3 regions of the Pseudoalteromonas sp. L1 genome follow, and region 1 is predicted to be linked to each of the others. Evidence: predicted binding sites of a transcription regulator. Region 1 holds the regulator's gene; each other region holds the start of a gene.
What was found. The regulator sigma-54, encoded in region 1, starts transcription at its own class of promoters, with help from an activator protein. The targets are predictions, from matches to a motif close to GTTGGCACGNNNNTNGNNT.
Positions count from the first base shown of each region.

Region 2: a site for sigma-54 is predicted at 3,150-3,168, ahead of flgA (flagellar basal body P-ring formation chaperone FlgA). Genes of this name have one in related genera too.
Region 3: a site for sigma-54 is predicted at 3,798-3,816, ahead of L3V38_RS01120 (LPP20 family lipoprotein). Genes of this name have one in related genera too.

Region 1 is NZ_JAKKCT010000005.1:281,518-287,931, forward strand. Features, by position in the region: gene L3V38_RS16390 (calcium/sodium antiporter) at 1-175, shown strand, start outside; gene L3V38_RS16395 (KpsF/GutQ family sugar-phosphate isomerase) at 179-1,150, shown strand; gene kdsC (3-deoxy-manno-octulosonate-8-phosphatase KdsC) at 1,153-1,704, shown strand; gene lptC (LPS export ABC transporter periplasmic protein LptC) at 1,701-2,255, shown strand; gene lptA (lipopolysaccharide transport periplasmic protein LptA) at 2,245-2,766, shown strand; gene lptB (LPS export ABC transporter ATP-binding protein) at 2,763-3,488, shown strand; gene L3V38_RS16420 (RNA polymerase factor sigma-54) at 3,597-5,093, shown strand; gene hpf (ribosome hibernation promoting factor) at 5,120-5,407, shown strand; gene ptsN (PTS IIA-like nitrogen regulatory protein PtsN) at 5,411-5,863, shown strand; gene rapZ (RNase adapter RapZ) at 5,864-6,414, shown strand, end outside.
Region 2 is NZ_JAKKCT010000001.1:265,033-271,446, reverse strand. Features, by position in the region: gene L3V38_RS01195 (flagellar hook assembly protein FlgD) at 1-342, opposite strand, end outside; gene flgC (flagellar basal body rod protein FlgC) at 356-787, opposite strand; gene flgB (flagellar basal body rod protein FlgB) at 790-1,200, opposite strand; gene L3V38_RS01180 (protein-glutamate O-methyltransferase CheR) at 1,337-2,167, opposite strand; gene L3V38_RS01175 (chemotaxis protein) at 2,189-3,121, opposite strand; gene flgA (flagellar basal body P-ring formation chaperone FlgA) at 3,264-3,968, shown strand; gene flgM (flagellar biosynthesis anti-sigma factor FlgM) at 4,047-4,367, shown strand; gene L3V38_RS01160 (flagellar protein FlgN) at 4,360-4,791, shown strand; gene L3V38_RS01155 (Ig-like domain-containing protein) at 5,069-6,414, opposite strand, start outside.
Region 3 is NZ_JAKKCT010000001.1:242,087-248,500, forward strand. Features, by position in the region: gene nhaD (sodium:proton antiporter NhaD) at 1-583, opposite strand, end outside; gene L3V38_RS01105 (glutathione peroxidase) at 824-1,552, opposite strand; gene L3V38_RS01110 (LysR substrate-binding domain-containing protein) at 1,668-2,567, shown strand; gene L3V38_RS01115 (flagellar assembly protein FlgT) at 2,550-3,707, opposite strand; gene L3V38_RS01120 (LPP20 family lipoprotein) at 3,852-4,310, shown strand; gene L3V38_RS01125 (transglutaminase-like cysteine peptidase) at 4,431-5,138, shown strand; gene L3V38_RS01130 (LapD/MoxY N-terminal periplasmic domain-containing protein) at 5,132-6,414, shown strand, end outside.

The sequences.
Region 1 (6,414 bases):
CATCGACCCTTCAGCGGCAAACCGAGATGCTTTGATTATGATTGGAGCAACCATTGCTTTAATCGCCATGTCATTGAACTTAAGAGGTGCTCGTCGTATCAATAGAATCGAAGGTGGTTTATTGTTAATCGCATTTATTGCATACCAAGGCTATATTTTCAGCCAAATAGGATAACAAATGACGCAGCAAAGCTTTATTGCGCAAGGTAAGCGAGTTCTTGAAGTTGAAGCGCAAGCATTAAGAGAAATTGAACAGTATATCAATGCTGATTTTGAACATGCCTGCCAATTAATGTTTCATTGCACAGGGCGTATTATCGTCATAGGTATGGGTAAATCAGGCCATATTGGCAATAAAATAGCCGCAACATTAGCAAGTACTGGCACCCCTGCATTTTTTGTTCATCCGGGTGAAGCGAGTCATGGTGACTTAGGTATGATCACACGTGAAGATGTTGTGATGTGCATTTCAAATTCAGGTGAAACCAGTGAAGTGCTTGGTATTATCCCTGTTATTAAACGTATTGGCGCAAAAATGATATCTCTAACAGGTAACCCTAACTCAACTATGGGGAAGCTATCGGATGTCCATGTGTGCATCAAAGTTAGCCAAGAAGCGTGTCCATTGGGCCTCGCCCCTACTGCCAGCACCACTGCGACATTAGTTATGGGCGATGCGATAGCCGTTGCCCTACTCGAAGCGCGCGGTTTTACTGCCGATGACTTTGCTTTATCTCACCCTGGGGGGAGCCTAGGTAAGCGCTTATTACTGAGCCTTGAAGACGTCATGCATACCGGCAGTGCCACGCCTATCGTTACCGAATCCCAAAGTGTTAAAGATGCACTAATAGAAATGTCAGCCAAAGGCCTCGGTATGACAGCCATTGTCGATGAAAATAAAAAGCTTGCAGGTCTGTTTACTGACGGTGATTTACGCCGTATTTTAGAGCAACGCGTCGATATTCATAACACATCGATTAGCCAAGTAATGACACGCTCATGCACCACCGCACATGCAGATATGCTCGCTGCGGAAGCATTGAATATTATGGAGCGAAAACGCATTAACGGTTTAATAATAATAGATGAAAGTAATACACCGATTGGCGCACTTAATATGCAAGACCTTTTAAAAGCAGGGGTACTTTAAACATGACGTTTGCCGAGCTTTATCAGCCATTAAGCACAGATGTAAGCCAACGTGCTCAGAAAATAAAACTACTCATTTGCGATATTGATGGCGTTTTCTCTGATGGCCGTATTTACTTAGGAAATAACGGTGAAGAACTCAAAGCGTTTAATACCAAAGATGGCTTTGGTATCAAAGCATTAATAAATAGTGGCTTTGAGGTTGCGGTTATTACAGGGCGACATTCACAAATAGTTCAGCAACGCATGACTAGCCTAACAGTACAACACATCTATCAAGGTCAAGAAAACAAGCTTATTGCGTATCAAGAATTAAAAGACAAACTGGCTTTGACCGATGAGCAAATAGCTTATATCGGTGATGATGGCCCTGATTTACCCGTCATGGAAAAGGTAGGCTTTGCCGTTGCTGTAAACGATGCTCACCCACTTATAAAAAGACTCGCTCATTACACTACCATGTTACCCGGAGGGTTTGGTGCTGTGCGAGAGCTGACTGATTTATTAATGCTGGAAAACGCGAAAGCGTTAACAACTGATGGAACCAGCGCATGAATATAGCCCGTATTTTACTGAGTATTGTTTTTGTTTGTTGCATGATCTGGTTATGGTATCCGTACTTTAGCCAACCAACAGGCGCAATAAACAGTGAAGACGAGATAATCGCAACACCGGATTACACCGCCATTGCGCTAAAGCAAACTGCGTATGATGAGCAAGGTAACATCAGCCATAAAGTCGCTGCGGCTAAAATGGAGCTATACCAGCAATTAGGATTTACTTTTTTTGAACAGCCTATTTTTACCATTTATGGGGATCAACAGGTTTGGCAGGTAAAAGCAAAAGAGGCTACCTTGTACGAAAACGATCAACTCATTTTTGAAGGTGACGTTGTTGCAAAAAACCTAACTCATAATGGCATGATTGAAGATATCAACGCAGAAAATATCAATGTCGATATTGAAAAAATGACCATGTACTCAAAACAACCTGTTACATTAACAGGCCCAAACTTAAAGATTACCGGTAAAGGTTTAAAAGCCGATTTAAAAGCCGAAATCGTCGAGTTAACTAACCATACACGAACCATATACTATGACCAATAAACTTAAAAAATTACTTCTAATCCCAAGCTTATTGATTGCGTTTTCAAGCGCTGCTGCAGACCAAGCGGGTACTCCTATCAGCATTAGCTCAGATCGCCAAGTAGGTCAGTTAAAAAATGGTGTAGGGATTTTTGAAGAAAATGTAGAAATAACCCATGGTAATCGTCGTATTACCGCAGATCGCCTAGAAGCACATGCAGGTGAAGTTGATGGTACTGTTTCACTTATCATTGCCACAGGTAAGCCAGCCTACTTTGAAGAAAAACAAGAAGATGGCACGGTTATGAGCGCCAGCGCAGACGAAGTTCGTTACGATGTAGCAAAGCGTTTACTCACATTAGTTGGCGATGCGCAAGTGACACAAGCAGGGCAAAAAGTCAGCGCAAAAAGTATAACTTATGACATGGAACAACAGCTAATTAGTGCTGAAAAAGACGAAAACTCAACGGATCGTGTGCATACAATCTTAGTGCCTGTTGATAATAAAAAAGATGATAAAGGCCAGCCATGAGTACATTAAAAGCAGAGCTGCTAGCAAAGAGCTATAAAGGCCGCCAAGTTGTCAAAAATGTGGGACTAGAAGTCGAAGCAGGCAGTATTGTCGGCTTACTAGGTCCTAATGGTGCAGGTAAAACCACCACCTTTTATATGATTGTTGGGCTAGTGCCAAGCGACAAAGGTAAAATTAGCATTGATGACAACGACATCACTTTATTACCCATGCATAATCGTGCTCGATTAGGTATTGGCTATTTACCTCAAGAATCATCCATTTTTAGAAAGTTGACAGTCTACCAAAACCTGATGGCGATTCTTGAAACACGCAAAGATCTTAAAAAACAGCAACGAGAAGAAACACTCAATAACCTGCTTGATGAATTTAGTATTCAGCACATCCGAGATAGCCAAGGTATGGCGCTATCAGGAGGCGAGCGTCGCCGTGTTGAAATCGCGCGAGCATTAGCCGCAGATCCAAAATTTATTCTGCTAGATGAGCCTTTTGCTGGTGTTGATCCAATTTCAGTGTTAGATATAAAGAAAATTATAGAGCATTTGAAAAACCGTGGTATCGGTGTACTAATAACTGACCATAATGTTCGAGAAACCCTTGATGTTTGTGAAAAAGCCTACATTGTTTCTCATGGGGAGCTAATTGCATCAGGCACGCCTGAGCACGTATTAGCAGACCAAACGGTACGCGATGTCTATCTAGGCGAGCAATTCAGGTTGTAACCAATACACCACCGACTAGAGCATCTGCTAGACTTACAATAATGACAACATATTGATATTGACTCAAAGTAGTATCAATAAATGATTTAAAAGGATTGTTAGGGATACATGAGGCAATCATTACAGCTGCGCATGGGCCAGCAACTTACAATGACTCCACAACTGCAACAAGCCATTCGCTTATTGCAGCTTAGTACATTGGATCTCCAGCAAGAAATACAAGAAGCGCTTGATAGTAATCCTCTGCTTGAAGTGGAAGAAGCGGATTATAATGAAGAAGCGATCGGTAAAAACGAACAAAAATCTGACTCTGATGATTCACAAGTCGCAGCTACAGCAGAAGAAGCACCAAGTGAATACGAGCAAGAAAGCAGTGATGCACTCAATAAAGATACCGTCAGTGACGACCTAGCAATGGATGTCACGTGGGATGAGTACATGAGTGCAGCCCCTTCAACCTCGTCAGGGCCAATGCCAGAAGATGAGTCTATTTACCAAGGTGCGTCAACCGAAACTCTCCATGAATACCTGATGTGGCAACTACAGTTGACTCCATTTAGTCCGACCGACGAAGCAATTGCTGTTGCTATAGTCGAAGCTATCGATGACTCAGGTATTTTAACTGTGAGTTGTGAGGATATTGTTGAAAGCTTTAATCAAAATGATGATGAAGAAGAAATAGAACTTGATGAAGTCGAAGCGGTCTTAAAAAGAATACAGTTATTTGATCCTGTCGGCATTGGTGCTCGCAGCTTACAAGAGTGCCTATGTATACAACTTCGTCAATTCGATGCAGATACACCTTATTTGGCTGAAACTAAAATGGTTTTATCTGAGCACATCGAATTATTAGCAAGTCGCGACTATCGTACTTTGATGAAAAAGACTAAGCTTAAAGAAAACGAGCTTAAAGAAGTGATGACGCTTATCCATAGCTTGAACCCTAAGCCTGCAGATAGCATCGTACGTGAAGAGTCTGAATACGTCATACCTGATGTATCGGTAAAAAAAGTAAAAGGTCGTTGGGTGGTTGAGCTAAACCCTGACTGTATGCCAAAGATCAGAGTAAACAGCCAGTATGCGGCTATGTCACGCTCTGTAAAATCAAGCAGTGACAGCCAGTTTATTCGCTCTCATCTGCAAGAAGCTAAGTGGTTTATTAAAAGCTTAGAGAGCCGGAATGATACTTTATTAAAAGTAACGAACTGTATTGTTCAACAACAACAAGCTTTCTTTGAACACGGCCCAGAAGCGATGAAGCCGATGGTGCTAAATGATGTCGCTGAAATGGTCGAAATGCATGAATCGACGATTTCACGGGTAACAACGCAAAAATATATGCATACCCCAAGGGGTATTTTTGAGTTGAAATATTTCTTCTCAAGCCACGTCAGCACAGAAAATGGTGGCGAGTGTTCATCAACGGCAATACGCGCTTTAATCAAAAAGCTTATTGCCGCAGAAAACTCAGCGAAGCCATTGAGTGACAGTAAGATTGCAGATATATTGGCTGAGCAAGGAATTAAAGTAGCTAGACGTACAATTGCAAAATACCGAGAGTCTCTAGCAATACCGCCGTCTAATCAGCGTAAAAGCTTGATTTAGACGTTTTACATAGAAGGAAAATGCTTATGCAACTAAACCTAACTGGTCGTCATGTAGAAATCACAGATTCATTAAAAGACTATGTAAACACCAAGTTTGCGAAACTAGAAAGGCATTTTGATCATATTAATAATGTTCATGTCATTCTAGATGTAGAAAAATTAAGTCAAAAAGCAGAAGCAACTTTACATGTAAACGGAGGCGAACTGTTTGCCTCTACAGAGCATCAAGATATGTACGCGGCCATCGACTCGCTAATTGATAAGCTTGATCGCCAAGTTATTAAACACAAAGAGAAATTAGCTCGACACTAAATTATGAAACTTAGTTCACTTACTAGCCAGGACTGCAGCAAAGCTGCGGTCCTTTTTAATAGCAAAAAAAGAATTCTCGAATTTATCAGCGAACTCGCTCATGAGCAGCTTCCTCATCTATCGCAGCAAGATATTCTTAATGCTTTACTCAATCGAGAAAAGTTGGGGAGTACAGGAATTGGTAGAGGCATTGCTATTCCGCATGGCCGTATGTCGGGTGCTGATAAACCACATGCGTTTATTATAGTGAGCGAATCGCCAATTAACTTTGATGCAATTGACAACCGCCCTGTTGATATTTTTGTTGCACTCATCGTACCTGATGGAGACTGCCAACTTCATTTAAAGACCTTATCAACAATTGCTGATAGACTAAAAGATAAAGAATTTTGTAAACAGTTACGCAGCGCAAAAACCGATCAGGAACTGTTTCAAGTTATTGCATCAGAGGCATAAATGGAATTAATTATTATCAGTGGCCGTTCTGGCTCAGGTAAATCAGTCGCTTTACGAGTCCTTGAGGACCTTGGTTATTATTGCGTTGATAATATTCCTGTAAACCTATTACCTTCGCTAGTGCGTAGTGTCTCTGATAATTACGACAAAATAGCGGTCAGTATCGATGTGCGTAACCTGCCAAAAGAGCAACAAGAATTTAATGATATTCTTGAATACTTGCCAGGTTTCGCCAATCCAACATTATTTTACCTTGATAGTGATGATCAAACACTCATTAAACGTTTCTCTGAGACAAGACGTTTACACCCGCTTTCTTTAGATTCTTTACCGCTCGATTTAGCAATTAAGCAAGAAAAAATACTGCTTGATGTCCTAATTACCCGCGCTGATTTTATGATCGACACAACGGATTTAAGTGTACATCAGCTAGCAGAGTCAATTCGTGAGAAGATTCTTGGTAAAAAAGATAAAAAGCTCATTATTACCTTTATGTCATTTGGCTTTAAGCATGGTATCCCGAAAGAAGCTGACTATGTATTTGATGCACG
Region 2 (6,414 bases), on a different contig from region 1:
CGTTTCGTTTAAATCCAACATATCTGACTCAAGCAACGCTTGCTTACCTACTAAAGTAGATGCTTGTAGCGCCGAGTTAGATGTCATTGAAGCCGTAAGGGATTCAAATTTACTATTAAGATTTGAAATACCTTCTGCCATAGTAAAGTTTGTCATCTGAGCAATCATTTGATCATTGTCAGCGGGCTTACTCGGGTCTTGAAACGATAACTGTTGAGTTAACAACGAGAAGAAATCTTCTTGTGTTAAAGTGTCATCTTTCTCTTCTGTTTTCGTTTGATTGTCTTGCCAACGTAAGTTATCTAAATACGTGGATGACGCACTGCTGATGTCGTTACTCATAACTTATCCTCGGTTACCGCTGCCCAAGCAACAGTGTTTTACTTAACATTTGCTTTGCTGCATCAGCAACTTGCACATTTGTTTGATAAGAGCGAGAGGCAGAAATCATATTAGCCATTTCTTCTACGACGTTAACATTTGGTTTGTAGATATAACCGTTTTCATCTGCACTTGGATGATTCGGGTTATATTCAATTTGCAGAGGCTTGTCGCTCTCTACAATACCCAGTACTTTAACGCCAACAGAAGAACCCTGAGGATTGCTTTGTGATGCTGACGCTTTTGTAAGCTCAGCGGCAAACACAGGGTGGCGCGCTCGGTAAGTCTCATTTTGACTAGAGCTAATCGTATTTGCATTTGAGATATTACTCGCCGTGGTATTTAAACGCACATTTTGTGCACTCATACCCGTACCTGAAATATCAAAAACATTATATAAACTCATGATTAAGCTCCTTGACTACCGAGGGCTTTTTTAAGGCCTTTAATTTTACTACTCATAAATTGCAGGCTTGCCTGATACTCTAATGAGTTTTGTACATACAAGTTTCGTTCCACTTGTATATCAACAGAGTTACCATCACCTGTATCTGCTTGATTTGGCGTGCGAAACATTTCTGAGTTACCAACAAAACGACTACCACCCGCAAGGTGTTTCTCGTTTGTACGTACCATAGTGTTGCCGCTTTGTTGGTTGCTTTTTGCCGCTTTTAATGCAGATGCAAAATCCACATCTTTTGCCTTGTAGCCCGGCGTATCAGCATTAGCGATATTAGTCGCTAATAACTCAGCACGTTGTGAACGGATCAACATTGCATGGGGGTGAACACCGAATGCTTTATCAAAACTGATAGCCATAACCATCTCCAAAAATTTGACTCTGCATTGGACAATGCAAAAGACAAGCCAAAAATAAAGAGCCTATCAATAAGGTTATAACTAATTGAAAATAAATAAGATATAGCAACCTAATAGTTAGGTTGCTAGAAGGGAATTATTTCTTCTGGTAGATGATACCTGGATTACAACGTACCATATCAAAGCTATCACTTAAGCCCGCCATTGACTCAGATGCGCCTAAAAATAAATAGCCTTTAGGGTTAAGTGCCTGAGCAAATTGCGCAATAATTTTTGCCTTAACCTCTGGTGAAAAGTAAATCAGTACATTGCGGCAAAAAATGATATCAAACTTGCCCATCAAGGCATAAGAATCTAATAAGTTGAGATGCCTAAAACTGACCATTTTTCTTATTGGATCAACCACCTGTGCCATACCATTGCCACTATCCTTAAAGAACTTTTGCCGCCTTTCCATAGACAAGCCTCGAGCGAGTGCAAGTGAGTCGTACTCAGCATTCTTACACATATCAAGCATGGTATTTGAAATATCAGTACCAATAATCTGCGCACCCATTTTTAAAACACCTGGCTGCTTAGATTGAAACTCGGCAACCGACATGGCTATCGAGTATGGTTCCTGACCAGAAGAACTTGCCGCAGACCAGATTTTCACTGGTCTATGCAAGTCTTTAAATTCAGGAAACAATTTAGTTTTAAGTAACTCAAAGGGGTATTGGTCACGGAACCAAAGCGTTTCGTTTGTCGTCATCGCATCAACAACTGCGGCACGTAACTGCCTCTCATGAGGACTTAGCGTTTTGCTCACTAATTGTGATAACGATTCCACACTAAAGCGAGCCATCAATGGTGCGAGGCGACTTTTAACTAAATAAAGTTTGTTATCACCTAACACAATCCCACATTGTTGCTCTAAAAAAGAGCGAAATTGATCGTATTCGCTTTGTTGTAAGTGCTTATTTTCCAAAGTAATACCACCTATAAATTATTAATCACAGTGAACCCATTTTTTAACAGCTGTCGCTAATTCATCAGGGTTAAACTTTGCAATAAAATCATCCGCACCCACTTTTTCAATCATTGCTTGATTAAATACACCACTCAGTGATGTATGTAAAATTACATGTAGCGGCGATAATTTTGGATCGGCTTTTATTTCTGCTGTTAGGGTATAGCCATCCATTTCTGGCATTTCAACATCAGATATCAGTAAACCAACGCGTTCGGTAATATTGTTTTGACAATCAAGTTCAGCAATTTCACGTAGCCTCAGCAATGCTTCTTTACCATTTTTAGCAAGCTCAGTTTGCACACCTAGTGGCTCAAGTGCACGCTTAACTTGATTTCTTGCTACCGCAGAATCATCAGCAATAAAGACGATGCGTTCACCTAAGTCTTTTTGAATTTCGCCCTCGCCCACGACCTCAGCACTGACCTCAGTATTAACAGGGCAGATCTCGTTAAGAATCTTTTCAACATCAAGGATCTCTACCAGCTCGTTCTCTATTTCGGTGACGGCTGTCAAATACGAATAACGGCCAGCGCCCGATGGCGGAGGCATAATTTTTTCCCAGTTCATATTTACAATACGTTCAACACCACCGACTAAAAAGCCTTGAACTGAGCGATTGTATTCCGCAATGATAATAAAACTATCCTTTAAATTCTCGATTGCAGGGCCACCAACAGCCATAGATAAATCGATAACTGAGATAGTTTGACCTCGAATATGGGCCACACCACGGATATAGGCGTTTGATTTTGGCATGTTTGTAAGCGGTGGGCATTGTAAAACCTCTCTTACTTTAAACACGTTAATACCAAAGCGTTGACGCCCTCTGAGTTTGAATAATAGTAATTCAAGGCGGTTTTGCCCAACCAACTGAGTACGCTGGTTAACTGAGTCTAAAATGCCTGCCATTTCAATCTCCTAAAGATAAACAACCAGAGTCGGAACAATAATTGCTTTCTTTGTGTTAAAGCTACATAAGGTTACAAAGCGTCTGTTTTTTGACGCAAAATATTTATACCTTGTTTTCAACCATAAGCATAGTCGAAACATGATGAGTTTGTTAAAAAAAAGCCGAAGATACAGTGTTTTTTATTTTCTTGCTAGCCTGTTGCTTAGTACGCAACTTCAAGCTGAAGTCTATAATCACCAGCAACTTCAACAAATCGCTATCGATTTTATCAGCGAACAAATTACTGATCTGGATTCAACACCACAAGTCAGCGCGCTGCCTCTTGATAGCCGAATTCCAGATAGGCCTTGCCAGTTACCGCTGAGTAAAACCGTTCCGACTGAACCTCCTTTTAATCGGCAGGTAACCGTACAACTTAAATGCGAAGACTTAAATAGTTGGACGCAATATGTACATGTCAGAATTATTGAACTTGAGCCTGTGGTGGTAGTAACAACCAATTTAACTCGTGGAGAGGTCATTAAAGCTGAACATTTACGCCTTGAGATGAAGCCTAAACAATTTGTTCGTACGCAATATATTCAAGATGAGTCAGTGCTAATAGGAAGTCGGAGCAAACGTAATATCCGCAGTGGTCTTCCGATTGTCATGAGCCATATTTGTATGGTGTGCAAAGGGGATAATGTAACCATCATTGCAGCGATACGTGGGCTTAGAATCAAAACAACAGGTGTTGCTTTAGAAGATGGTACGCTTGATGAATTAGTACGTGTAAAAAACAAAAAATCAGGTAAAGTATTAAATGCACGCGTGGATGGTGTCGAGTCTGTACAGGTGAATATTTAATTTTTAATATTTATGTTAAAGTATCTTGTGTGCCTGCCGATACAAAGGCATATGTTGGGTAATGTATAGGTCAAAATAATGGTAAGCAACGTCAATAATAATAGTCAGCAAACATCTGTGTTGACGAATACCAAGCAAAAACAGCTTGATTTACAAAAAGATAACCTTAACACGCAAACGGCTAAATCAGCTGCGCCTAAAGCCAGTGCAGATTCAGTGAGTTTAACACCGCAAGCAAAGCAATTAAAATCTTTGCAAGAAAAGGCTGAGCAGTCATCTGGTTTTGACAGTGCAAAAGTCGCTGAGTTGAAAAAAGCAATCAGCGAAGGAAAGTATCAAATTGATACTGATAAACTAGCAAAGAACATCGCAGCATTCGAGTTTGACGTCTATGGCTGATCATAATCATTTAATTGCCAGCAAATTAACACAGCAAGTCTCTTGTTTAGAGTCTATTGCTGCGCTTTTAGATGATGAGCTAACAGCCATTGCCTCAAAACGAGGTGAAGGTTTAAAAGAGATTGCCCAACAAAAAATCTCCTTATTACAAAAAATTCAAACGCTTGATAAAGAAGTTCAGGTGCTTGTGAGTAAAAATGATGCTCAAGATGAAGACGTTTCTTCACTTATCACGCAGGTGAATGAGCTTCTTACAAATTGTAAAAAGAAAAACGATGTCAATGCACATGCCGCACATCAAGCCCAACTAAGTGTAAAACAATTAAAAGATATTTTAATTGGTGCACCATCGTCTATGACCTATGACCAAGGTGGCAGTGTTATTCAGGGCGAGAATAAAATTGTACATAACCTTAAAGCGTAATGCGTTTAGGTTATCTCTCCTTTATTACAACAATCCCACAAATTGATAGCCCCTCTGAGAAACCACTTTGCTATTTGCCGAAAAGATAGCTCTGTAAACCTGATTATTAACCCAAGTTATTACTTATAAATAACGCGACGTTAAGTCGCGACTACAAGATAAGATTTGCTCGTTAGTATCCTATGCAAAACCTAACGCTATATCTACTAAAATCAGCTGGCTAGGGTCAAAAATAAAGCGCGATTCATCGCGCTTTATTTGTATTTAGTAACTCGTTCTAAATATCGATAGAGTTATTACCTCCTTCGATGAGTTTCTTAATTAACTCCTCAGAGTCATTTTGAATATCATTTGCTGCATCTGATGTCACTTCGGGCTCACCATTAAATGCCAAACTTTGACTTTCGCTCTCAGTATCAAGAGCAAGTACATCTGTTTGCTCACTATCGGTGAGTACATCATCAATACTCAGTTCAAGTGGTGTCGCCCCCTCAGCAATTGTAGAATCTGTACTTGTGTCAGTCATAACCAAACTCAAATCAATACTTTCGCCAAGTGGTTGAGGCTCAGTTCCTTGTGCCACTTGCTCTTCACTCTCATCAAAATCAGCTAACAAAGGTTCACTGCCTAAACCAATAAGTCCCCCATCTGGCTCAGTATCGAGTACCCCAGTGCCCACTAAATCATTTTCAGTATTTTTAACAATGAAGTCACCTGTTACAGGGTCAACAATTGCAAAGTAATATTCATTACCTAAGTCTAATACTGACAAGCTAATAAACCAATCACCATTACTATCTGCGGTTACAGTGGGTGCTGAATTAAGTAAAGATAAATCAACAATATTTAGTAAATTAAGCCCAAGTAAATTAGAACCAATAACATAAACTTCTGTGCCTGGTTCTGCCTCCCCGGAAGCTGATGGGAGAAGAAGTCCTAAAACACCTGGATTATAATTAGTTACATTAAACGCATCTAAACTGGGGTCGTTACTGTAGTCAATGCTAGATATGGTTGTAGTATTGCCTGCGGCATCGGTTGCAGATGCCTCAACATACGCAAGCGTCAGTAACGAGACTGATAAGTTGAGGACTTGCCAATCCCCATTTGCATCAACCGTGGCTGTATAGGGTGCGCTGACGCCTCCTCCAACCAAGTGATTAGTAATTGAGATAACACTGCCCTCAGGTAAATCAGAGGTGCCAGAAAGCGACACAAGGTTACCCAATAAAAAGGATGGCGTGATAGATAGCTCAGGTGCAACCGTATCAACTTCTCCGCCAGTTTTACTGTCTGTTCCAGTATTTCCAGCTTCATCAGTGATACTTACAGCAACAGAATAAGTGCCATCAGCAAGTGCTTGAGTCGCTGTTGCTTGCCAGTCGCCGTTCACATCTGTCACAGCTGCAACACTGTGCGTTACGCCACCAGCTGCGGTGAAAGTAACAATAATATTGCTGTTAGCGAGATCAGACGTACCATTCACTGTGGGTGTTGAATCATTTGTGAGTATCAAACTACTCGCGTTGATACTGATAATAGGTGCAATCGTATCAATCACCGCCGTTGTTGAGATAGAACCATTGTTACCAGCACTGTCTCTCACAACAGCTGTTACTGTGT
Region 3 (6,414 bases), on a different contig from region 1:
CGCCGAAGGGACTAAACGCACCGCCAGCATTAGCAGCAATCACGATATTAATACACGACATAGCAATAAAGCGATTATCGTCGGCGGCTACCTTCATAACCACGGCACATAAAAGCAAAGCGGTTGTTAAGTTATCTGCCACAGGAGAGATACAAAAGGCCAAAACGCCACTTATCCAAAATAGTTGTTTATAGCTAAAACCTCGTACTACCAGCCAACTACGCAGGCTATCGAATAATCTTCGCTCTTCAAGTGCATTGATATAAGTCATCGCGACTAATAAAAATAGCATTAACTCAGAGAATTCGAGTAAAGCATGACGAAATGCATCTGTACTTAACTCAGACATATTTTGCGCGCTGTACTGCCACGCAATGAGTGTCCAAATAATCCCTGCCGCGACAAGCACGGGTTTTGATTTACGTAAATGGATTTTTTCTTCAAGAATAACTAATACATAGGCAAAGATAAAAATAACGACACAGATGATGCCGACAGGGTGGGTAAGTAGGTCAATGGCACCGACTGATTCAGCTTGTGCATAACCGCTAAACCCCACTAAGGAAAGTAGAAATCCTAGCATTAGTTTATTCATTTATATGTTCCATTTAGTTCATTTTTAATTTCATCACAAAGGCTGTGAATGTAGCTGGTGGCTATTTTAGATTTATTCTGGAATTTATGTAATAAACAAGTAATAAAAATGTAGGTATATTGAATATAAATGGGAGTAATGTTGAATATGCTTGGTGCTAAAGGCGTTTTAAGGTTATTTGTAGGGCACCAAGAGAGCTATATATTAGCCCTCTTAGTGTCAGTTTGCTTATGCGAAGTGTTTCTCTAAATCATCAGAGCCACCAATGTGCTCTCCACCGATAAATACTTGTGGTACCGTTTCGCGGCCAGAGATTGCTTTTAAGCTGGTAAGTGAAGCGTCTCTTCCTAAAATAATTTCCTCATACACATAGCCTTTACTTTCTAACAATGCTTTTGCCTTTGTGCAATATGGGCAGTTAGGCTTGGTAAAAAGACTAACAGGTTTTGGTTTTACCTGCGCTGGGTTAATGTACTCAAGCATGGTATCAGCATCAGAGACTTCAAATGGGTCACCTGGCTTTTGTGGCTCAATAAACATTTTTTCGATAATGCCGTCTTTTACTAGCATAGAATAACGCCAGCTACGTTTACCAAAGCCTAAATCATTTTTATCGACTAGCATGCCCATGCCATCGGTGAATTCGCCGTTACCATCGGGTAGTAGCGTGATATTTTGCGCTTCTTGATTTTGTGCCCATGCGTTCATAACAAAAGTATCGTTAACCGAAATACAAACGATGTCATCGACACCATTTTGCTTAAATACCGGCGCAAGTTCGTTATAGCGTGGTAAGTGTGTTGATGAACAAGTTGGTGTAAATGCGCCAGGTAATGCAAACAGTACAACGGTTTTACCTTTGAAAATATCATCACTGGTCAGTGATTGCCATTGCTCATCAATGCGTGTTGCAAATGTAACGTTAGGGACTTTTTGACCTTCAATATTGTTTAACATAGTTTTAATTCCTCTTGATTAGTTGAGTGTTATTATGGGGTTATATAAATAATAGTTCCAATCGTTTGTTTTTATTACTATGATAGTTAAAAGCTATTGATTGTTGGTGAGTACTATGAACTTAAAAGATTTGGAATATGCAAAAGCGGTGGCTCAGTTTAAGCACTTTCGAAAGGCTGCTGATGCCTGTTATGTGAGCCAACCAACCTTGAGTGGTCAAGTTAAAAAGCTTGAACAAGAGCTTGGGGTAACTATTTTTGATCGCTCCACTAAACAAGTGACAGTGACTGTACAAGGTCAACGGTTACTTGAACAAATTAACGTAATCCTTGAGCAAACCCAAGTATTAAAGGAAATTGCCGCAAGCTCCCATGATCCCCTTAAAGGCAAAATAAACGTAGGTATTATTCCCACTATTGCACCTTACTTATTGCCAACCTTGCTCACGTCAATGAAACAAGCCTTTAACGACACTCATTTTTCATTTATTGAAATGCAAACCGCGCAAACACTTATCGCCCTTGATAACGGAGAAATCGATATTGCAATTGTCGCTGATGTGCCAGATCTTGCTAATTACCATGTATCAGCATTATACAAAGAAGACTTTTTAGTGGCTGTATCTGAGCAGCATGCATTAGCTAATAAAGAGAAAGTCGCACTTACTCAGCTTAGTGATTGTGACTTACTTATGTTAAACGAAGGGCATTGCTTTAAAGAACAAGCTGAGCAATTTTGCTTTTCGGCAGGGGTTGAAGTTTCAAACCAATACAAGGGCAATAGTATCGAAACCTTACTTGCTTTGGTCGCGATGAATGATGGTATTACATTTGTTCCCAAACTTGCTTGCACGACGCGAGAGGGAATTAATTATTTGGCAATAACACCTAATCAACAGCGACAAGTTGTTATTGCAACCCGTAAGCACTACCCACATATTGCGGGAGTAGAGCAATTAGCCGCTTGGCTAAATGCTCATAAAGGGTTACAGCAACATTTACTCGCCAGCAGCTAATTCAACAATATCGTTTATTTGAATGTTGGGTAATGGCTGCTCATCAATACTCATGGCAACAGCCGACTGCTGATAGAGTTGGGTAATTTTCACTTGATTAAGGGTGGTGATCTTATGTGGCAGTTTATTACCTTGCGCATCTGTCATGTAGTTGTGATGAGCAATATTTAATAACTCCCCTTGCTGTAAACCATGCGCTTTACCTAGGTTGATTATTAATTTGCCATTTTCAATATGCAAAATTTTGCCTTGCGTAGGTAAACAAGCCATAGCCGCTTGTAAGTCATAGGTGAGGGTTTGGTTTACCTCACTGATGGCTTGGCCATAATCGGTTTCCCAAAAGCGGTCGCTATACACATCAATGATATCGGTTTTTTTGTATGGCCAAATTCCCTCAGTTTGGTAACTTTTCTGCCATAGCTTTTCGTAAGTGGTGCCATCAAATAAAACATAATCGGCTTTATAAGCACGTTTAAAGCTATCATCTTGCCAAAATGCATAATCGTTATTGAGTTTACGGTTTACCGATAAATCGCGGATACGACTGAGTAATACATATTGTGAGTTACTACGACTGGTTATCTCTTCGAGTAATGCATCGCTGTAGTCATATTGTTGGGTGAAAAAATGGTCCACGCGTAACGGCACATTGTAATATGCTGTCGGTTTTGCGGCCATCTGCGTATTACTTAAGCGAGTATAAAGCTGTTCACTAATCGCTTTATTGACGTCAAAAATTTGGCCCATTCTCGCTTGCTCTCTGTTGGCCAACTGACTTTGTGTTATTGCGATGAATTTAGCATACTTATTTGCAGGGCATTCTTCAGCTTCTGGAAAAATATCTAAGCGAAGTGTAATTGCATAGGTATCGTTATGACGATCTTCGCTAATAAGCTCAATTTTTTGGATCTCACCATGGCTACTAATTTTAAGCTGATCTTGCGTCAAAACTCCGTCTACTAAGGTTTGTACAGAGCTAACACGCGCCCCTGAAAACACTAATGCTTGGGTTATCGCATCTTTCATTGCGGCAGATTTGGCTTGACTTGTATCACCATCTTTAATCACTGCATGGCCTGTAGATTCAAACCATTGAGCTAAACTATTGTTAGAAAAAACAAGAGTAAAGGCCAGCCCCATGCTGTATAAACTCGTTTTTAATAGACACTTCATGCAAATACCTAGCGATACTGTTCATTGATACCAAGTACCGAGCAAGTAATGTACCAGATTGGCACTAAACGTGCATATTTGTAGAAAATGAGTTTTTAACGGAAACAAGTTATGCGAGCAATGTTAGTTTGTGGCCTAGCTGCCTGTATTGCACTAAGTGGTTGCAGTAGTATTTTTGATAAACACGTAGAGTACACTTATATCGAGCCTGATGACTACCCGATTTTAAAAGCCGTTGGTTATGCACCCATTAGTGCTCAACCGAGTGATAACAAATCACAACGAACTTTACTTGCAATTAAAGCCTCAAAACTTGAAGCATATCGTGAGTTAGCTGAACAGGTTTATGGGCAAAAGATTTCCGCAGGGACGACGGTACAAAACAGCATTGCACATAACGATCAGCTACAAAGCAAAGTGCAGGGTGTTATCAAAGGTGCTCAGGTCATTAAAACGTATGCGGTGGGCGACACTTACGCCACAGAGTTGCAACTCGACATGAAACGAGTACATGACTTATATATTGGCGAAATCAAACCGCGTGAAGTAAAAAAAGTGACTTATTATTAAGTACTAAATTCTCATAGTTGCAGCTTGGGTGCTATGCTTTTAAGACTGTTAGTTTTAACAAAAGCATAATGGCATTAACATATCATTTTAACCAAGCTTTTCTCCTTTTAGGAATTGTCTATGCTGTTTAGAGCATATGCGATTGCCTTTAATCAAACTTGGCGCACTCATGCCTGCTGGTTAACCGTTGTCATTATTCTATGCTTAAGTCACTCTGCAATAGCTGATCGCTTAGTTATTGAATTTACCACTTTTATTCAACAGATGCAGCAGCGTTTCGGTGCCAATAGGGTCACAGTTGCAAGGCAGTGGCAAGGGATGTTGCTGCAGGCTTCTAATTTACCTGAACAACAACAGGTACTTGTTGTTAACGAGTTTTTTGCCCGTAGTCTGCGTTATCAAACTGATATTCAATTATGGAAGCAAGAAGACTATTGGGCGACCCCTCTTGAAACGCTTGGTAAAGGATTAGGTGATTGTGAAGATTACGCGATTGCCAAGTATATAAGCCTCAGAGCACTTGGTGTGAGTGACGATAAATTACGGCTTATCTATGTAAAAGCTCAACTACCTGGTACGCGAAAAACACAAGCGCACATGGTACTTGGCTACTTTACACACCCGAATGCACAACCACTTATTTTAGATAGTTTAATTGTAAAGGTATTGCCTGCTGCTAAGCGGACCGATCTTAGTCCTGTTTTTAGCTTTAACAGCAAAGGCTTGTGGGCCAATAATTCAACAAAGAGTGTGGCCGATCCTACTGCTAGGCTATCACGGTGGCGTCATATATTAGAGCAATCACGCAAAGAAGGAGTGCGATGGTGAAGGTATTTAATCTATTTAGACTCAAACGAAATAAAACCATTACCTTAAAGCAAGAGCTATGGATTGCTATTTTGCTATTAATCATTATTGGTTTTGTGAGTAGTTTGTTGATCAGTACTAATTCTGCAAAAGAGTACTTTACGACTGAGTTGCGAATGAAAAATATAGATAATGCCAACTCACTCGCCTTGATGTTGAGTCAAATGAGTAAAGACCCTGTTGAAATAGAGCTTTTAGTATCCGCCTCATTTGATACCGGTTATTACCACCGAATTGAGTTACAAGACCCACAAGGTAAAACAATAATTAAACGCCTTTATACGGGGGAGCTTACTTTAAACGCACCGAGTTGGTTTAGGCACTTTTATAAGTTAGAGGTTGCGCCGGGTGTTGCTCAAGTGAGTGATGGCTGGCAACAATTTGGTACTTTGTATGTTGAAAGCCATAGCCAGTATACGCAAGATGCTCTGTGGAAAAGTGCTGTACATTTATTCTTTAGCTTTTTAGTTGTTGCAGTGGCGGCTTGTATTGCAGGGGCTTATTTTCTATCTAAAATTTTGAGTCCACTCAATGATGTAATGAAACAAGCGGTGGCATTAAGTGAAAAACGCTTTATAAAGTCAAAAGTACCGCGCACCTATGAGTTTGCCAAGCTTGTATCATCAATGAATTTGTTGTCGACACGTTTTAATCGCATTACCAAAGAAGATAATCGTCGCTTAGAAGAAATTCGTTTTAAAAGTCAACACGATGACTTAACAGGCCTTGCTAATCGAGAATACTTTAATGCAACTCTTGATACCTTTTTAGAAAACTCACAAGGACATGGGGGGCTCTTTTTATTCAGAGTGATAAATTTGGATACATTAACAGAGCAAGTTGGTCGCGTTGAAATGGTGGACTTTTTACGTCGTTTTTCAGAGTCATTAGTTTCTTTTTTAGAGTCGAATGAAGACAGCTTTAGGCAAAGCCAAATTGCACGTATGTCCCATGTTGATTTTTTAGTGTTATTTAGCGATGTGAGTAATCTCACAGCCTTGAGTGAGCAGATTTTAAAGTCCCATGAGCAACTTGTTGCAGATCATAAATCAGTAGAGCTTGCGGTATCACACAGTTGTACACACATTGAAGTTGATGACACCCGTGCCACACTTTTAAAACGAGTCGACCAGTGTTTGAAGGTTGCCGTTGCAAAACCAGGTTGCTGTGCTTATGTAGATGAAAAACAACAAACGCAAGACAACCATAATGATATTGATACTTGGCGAGAAAGATT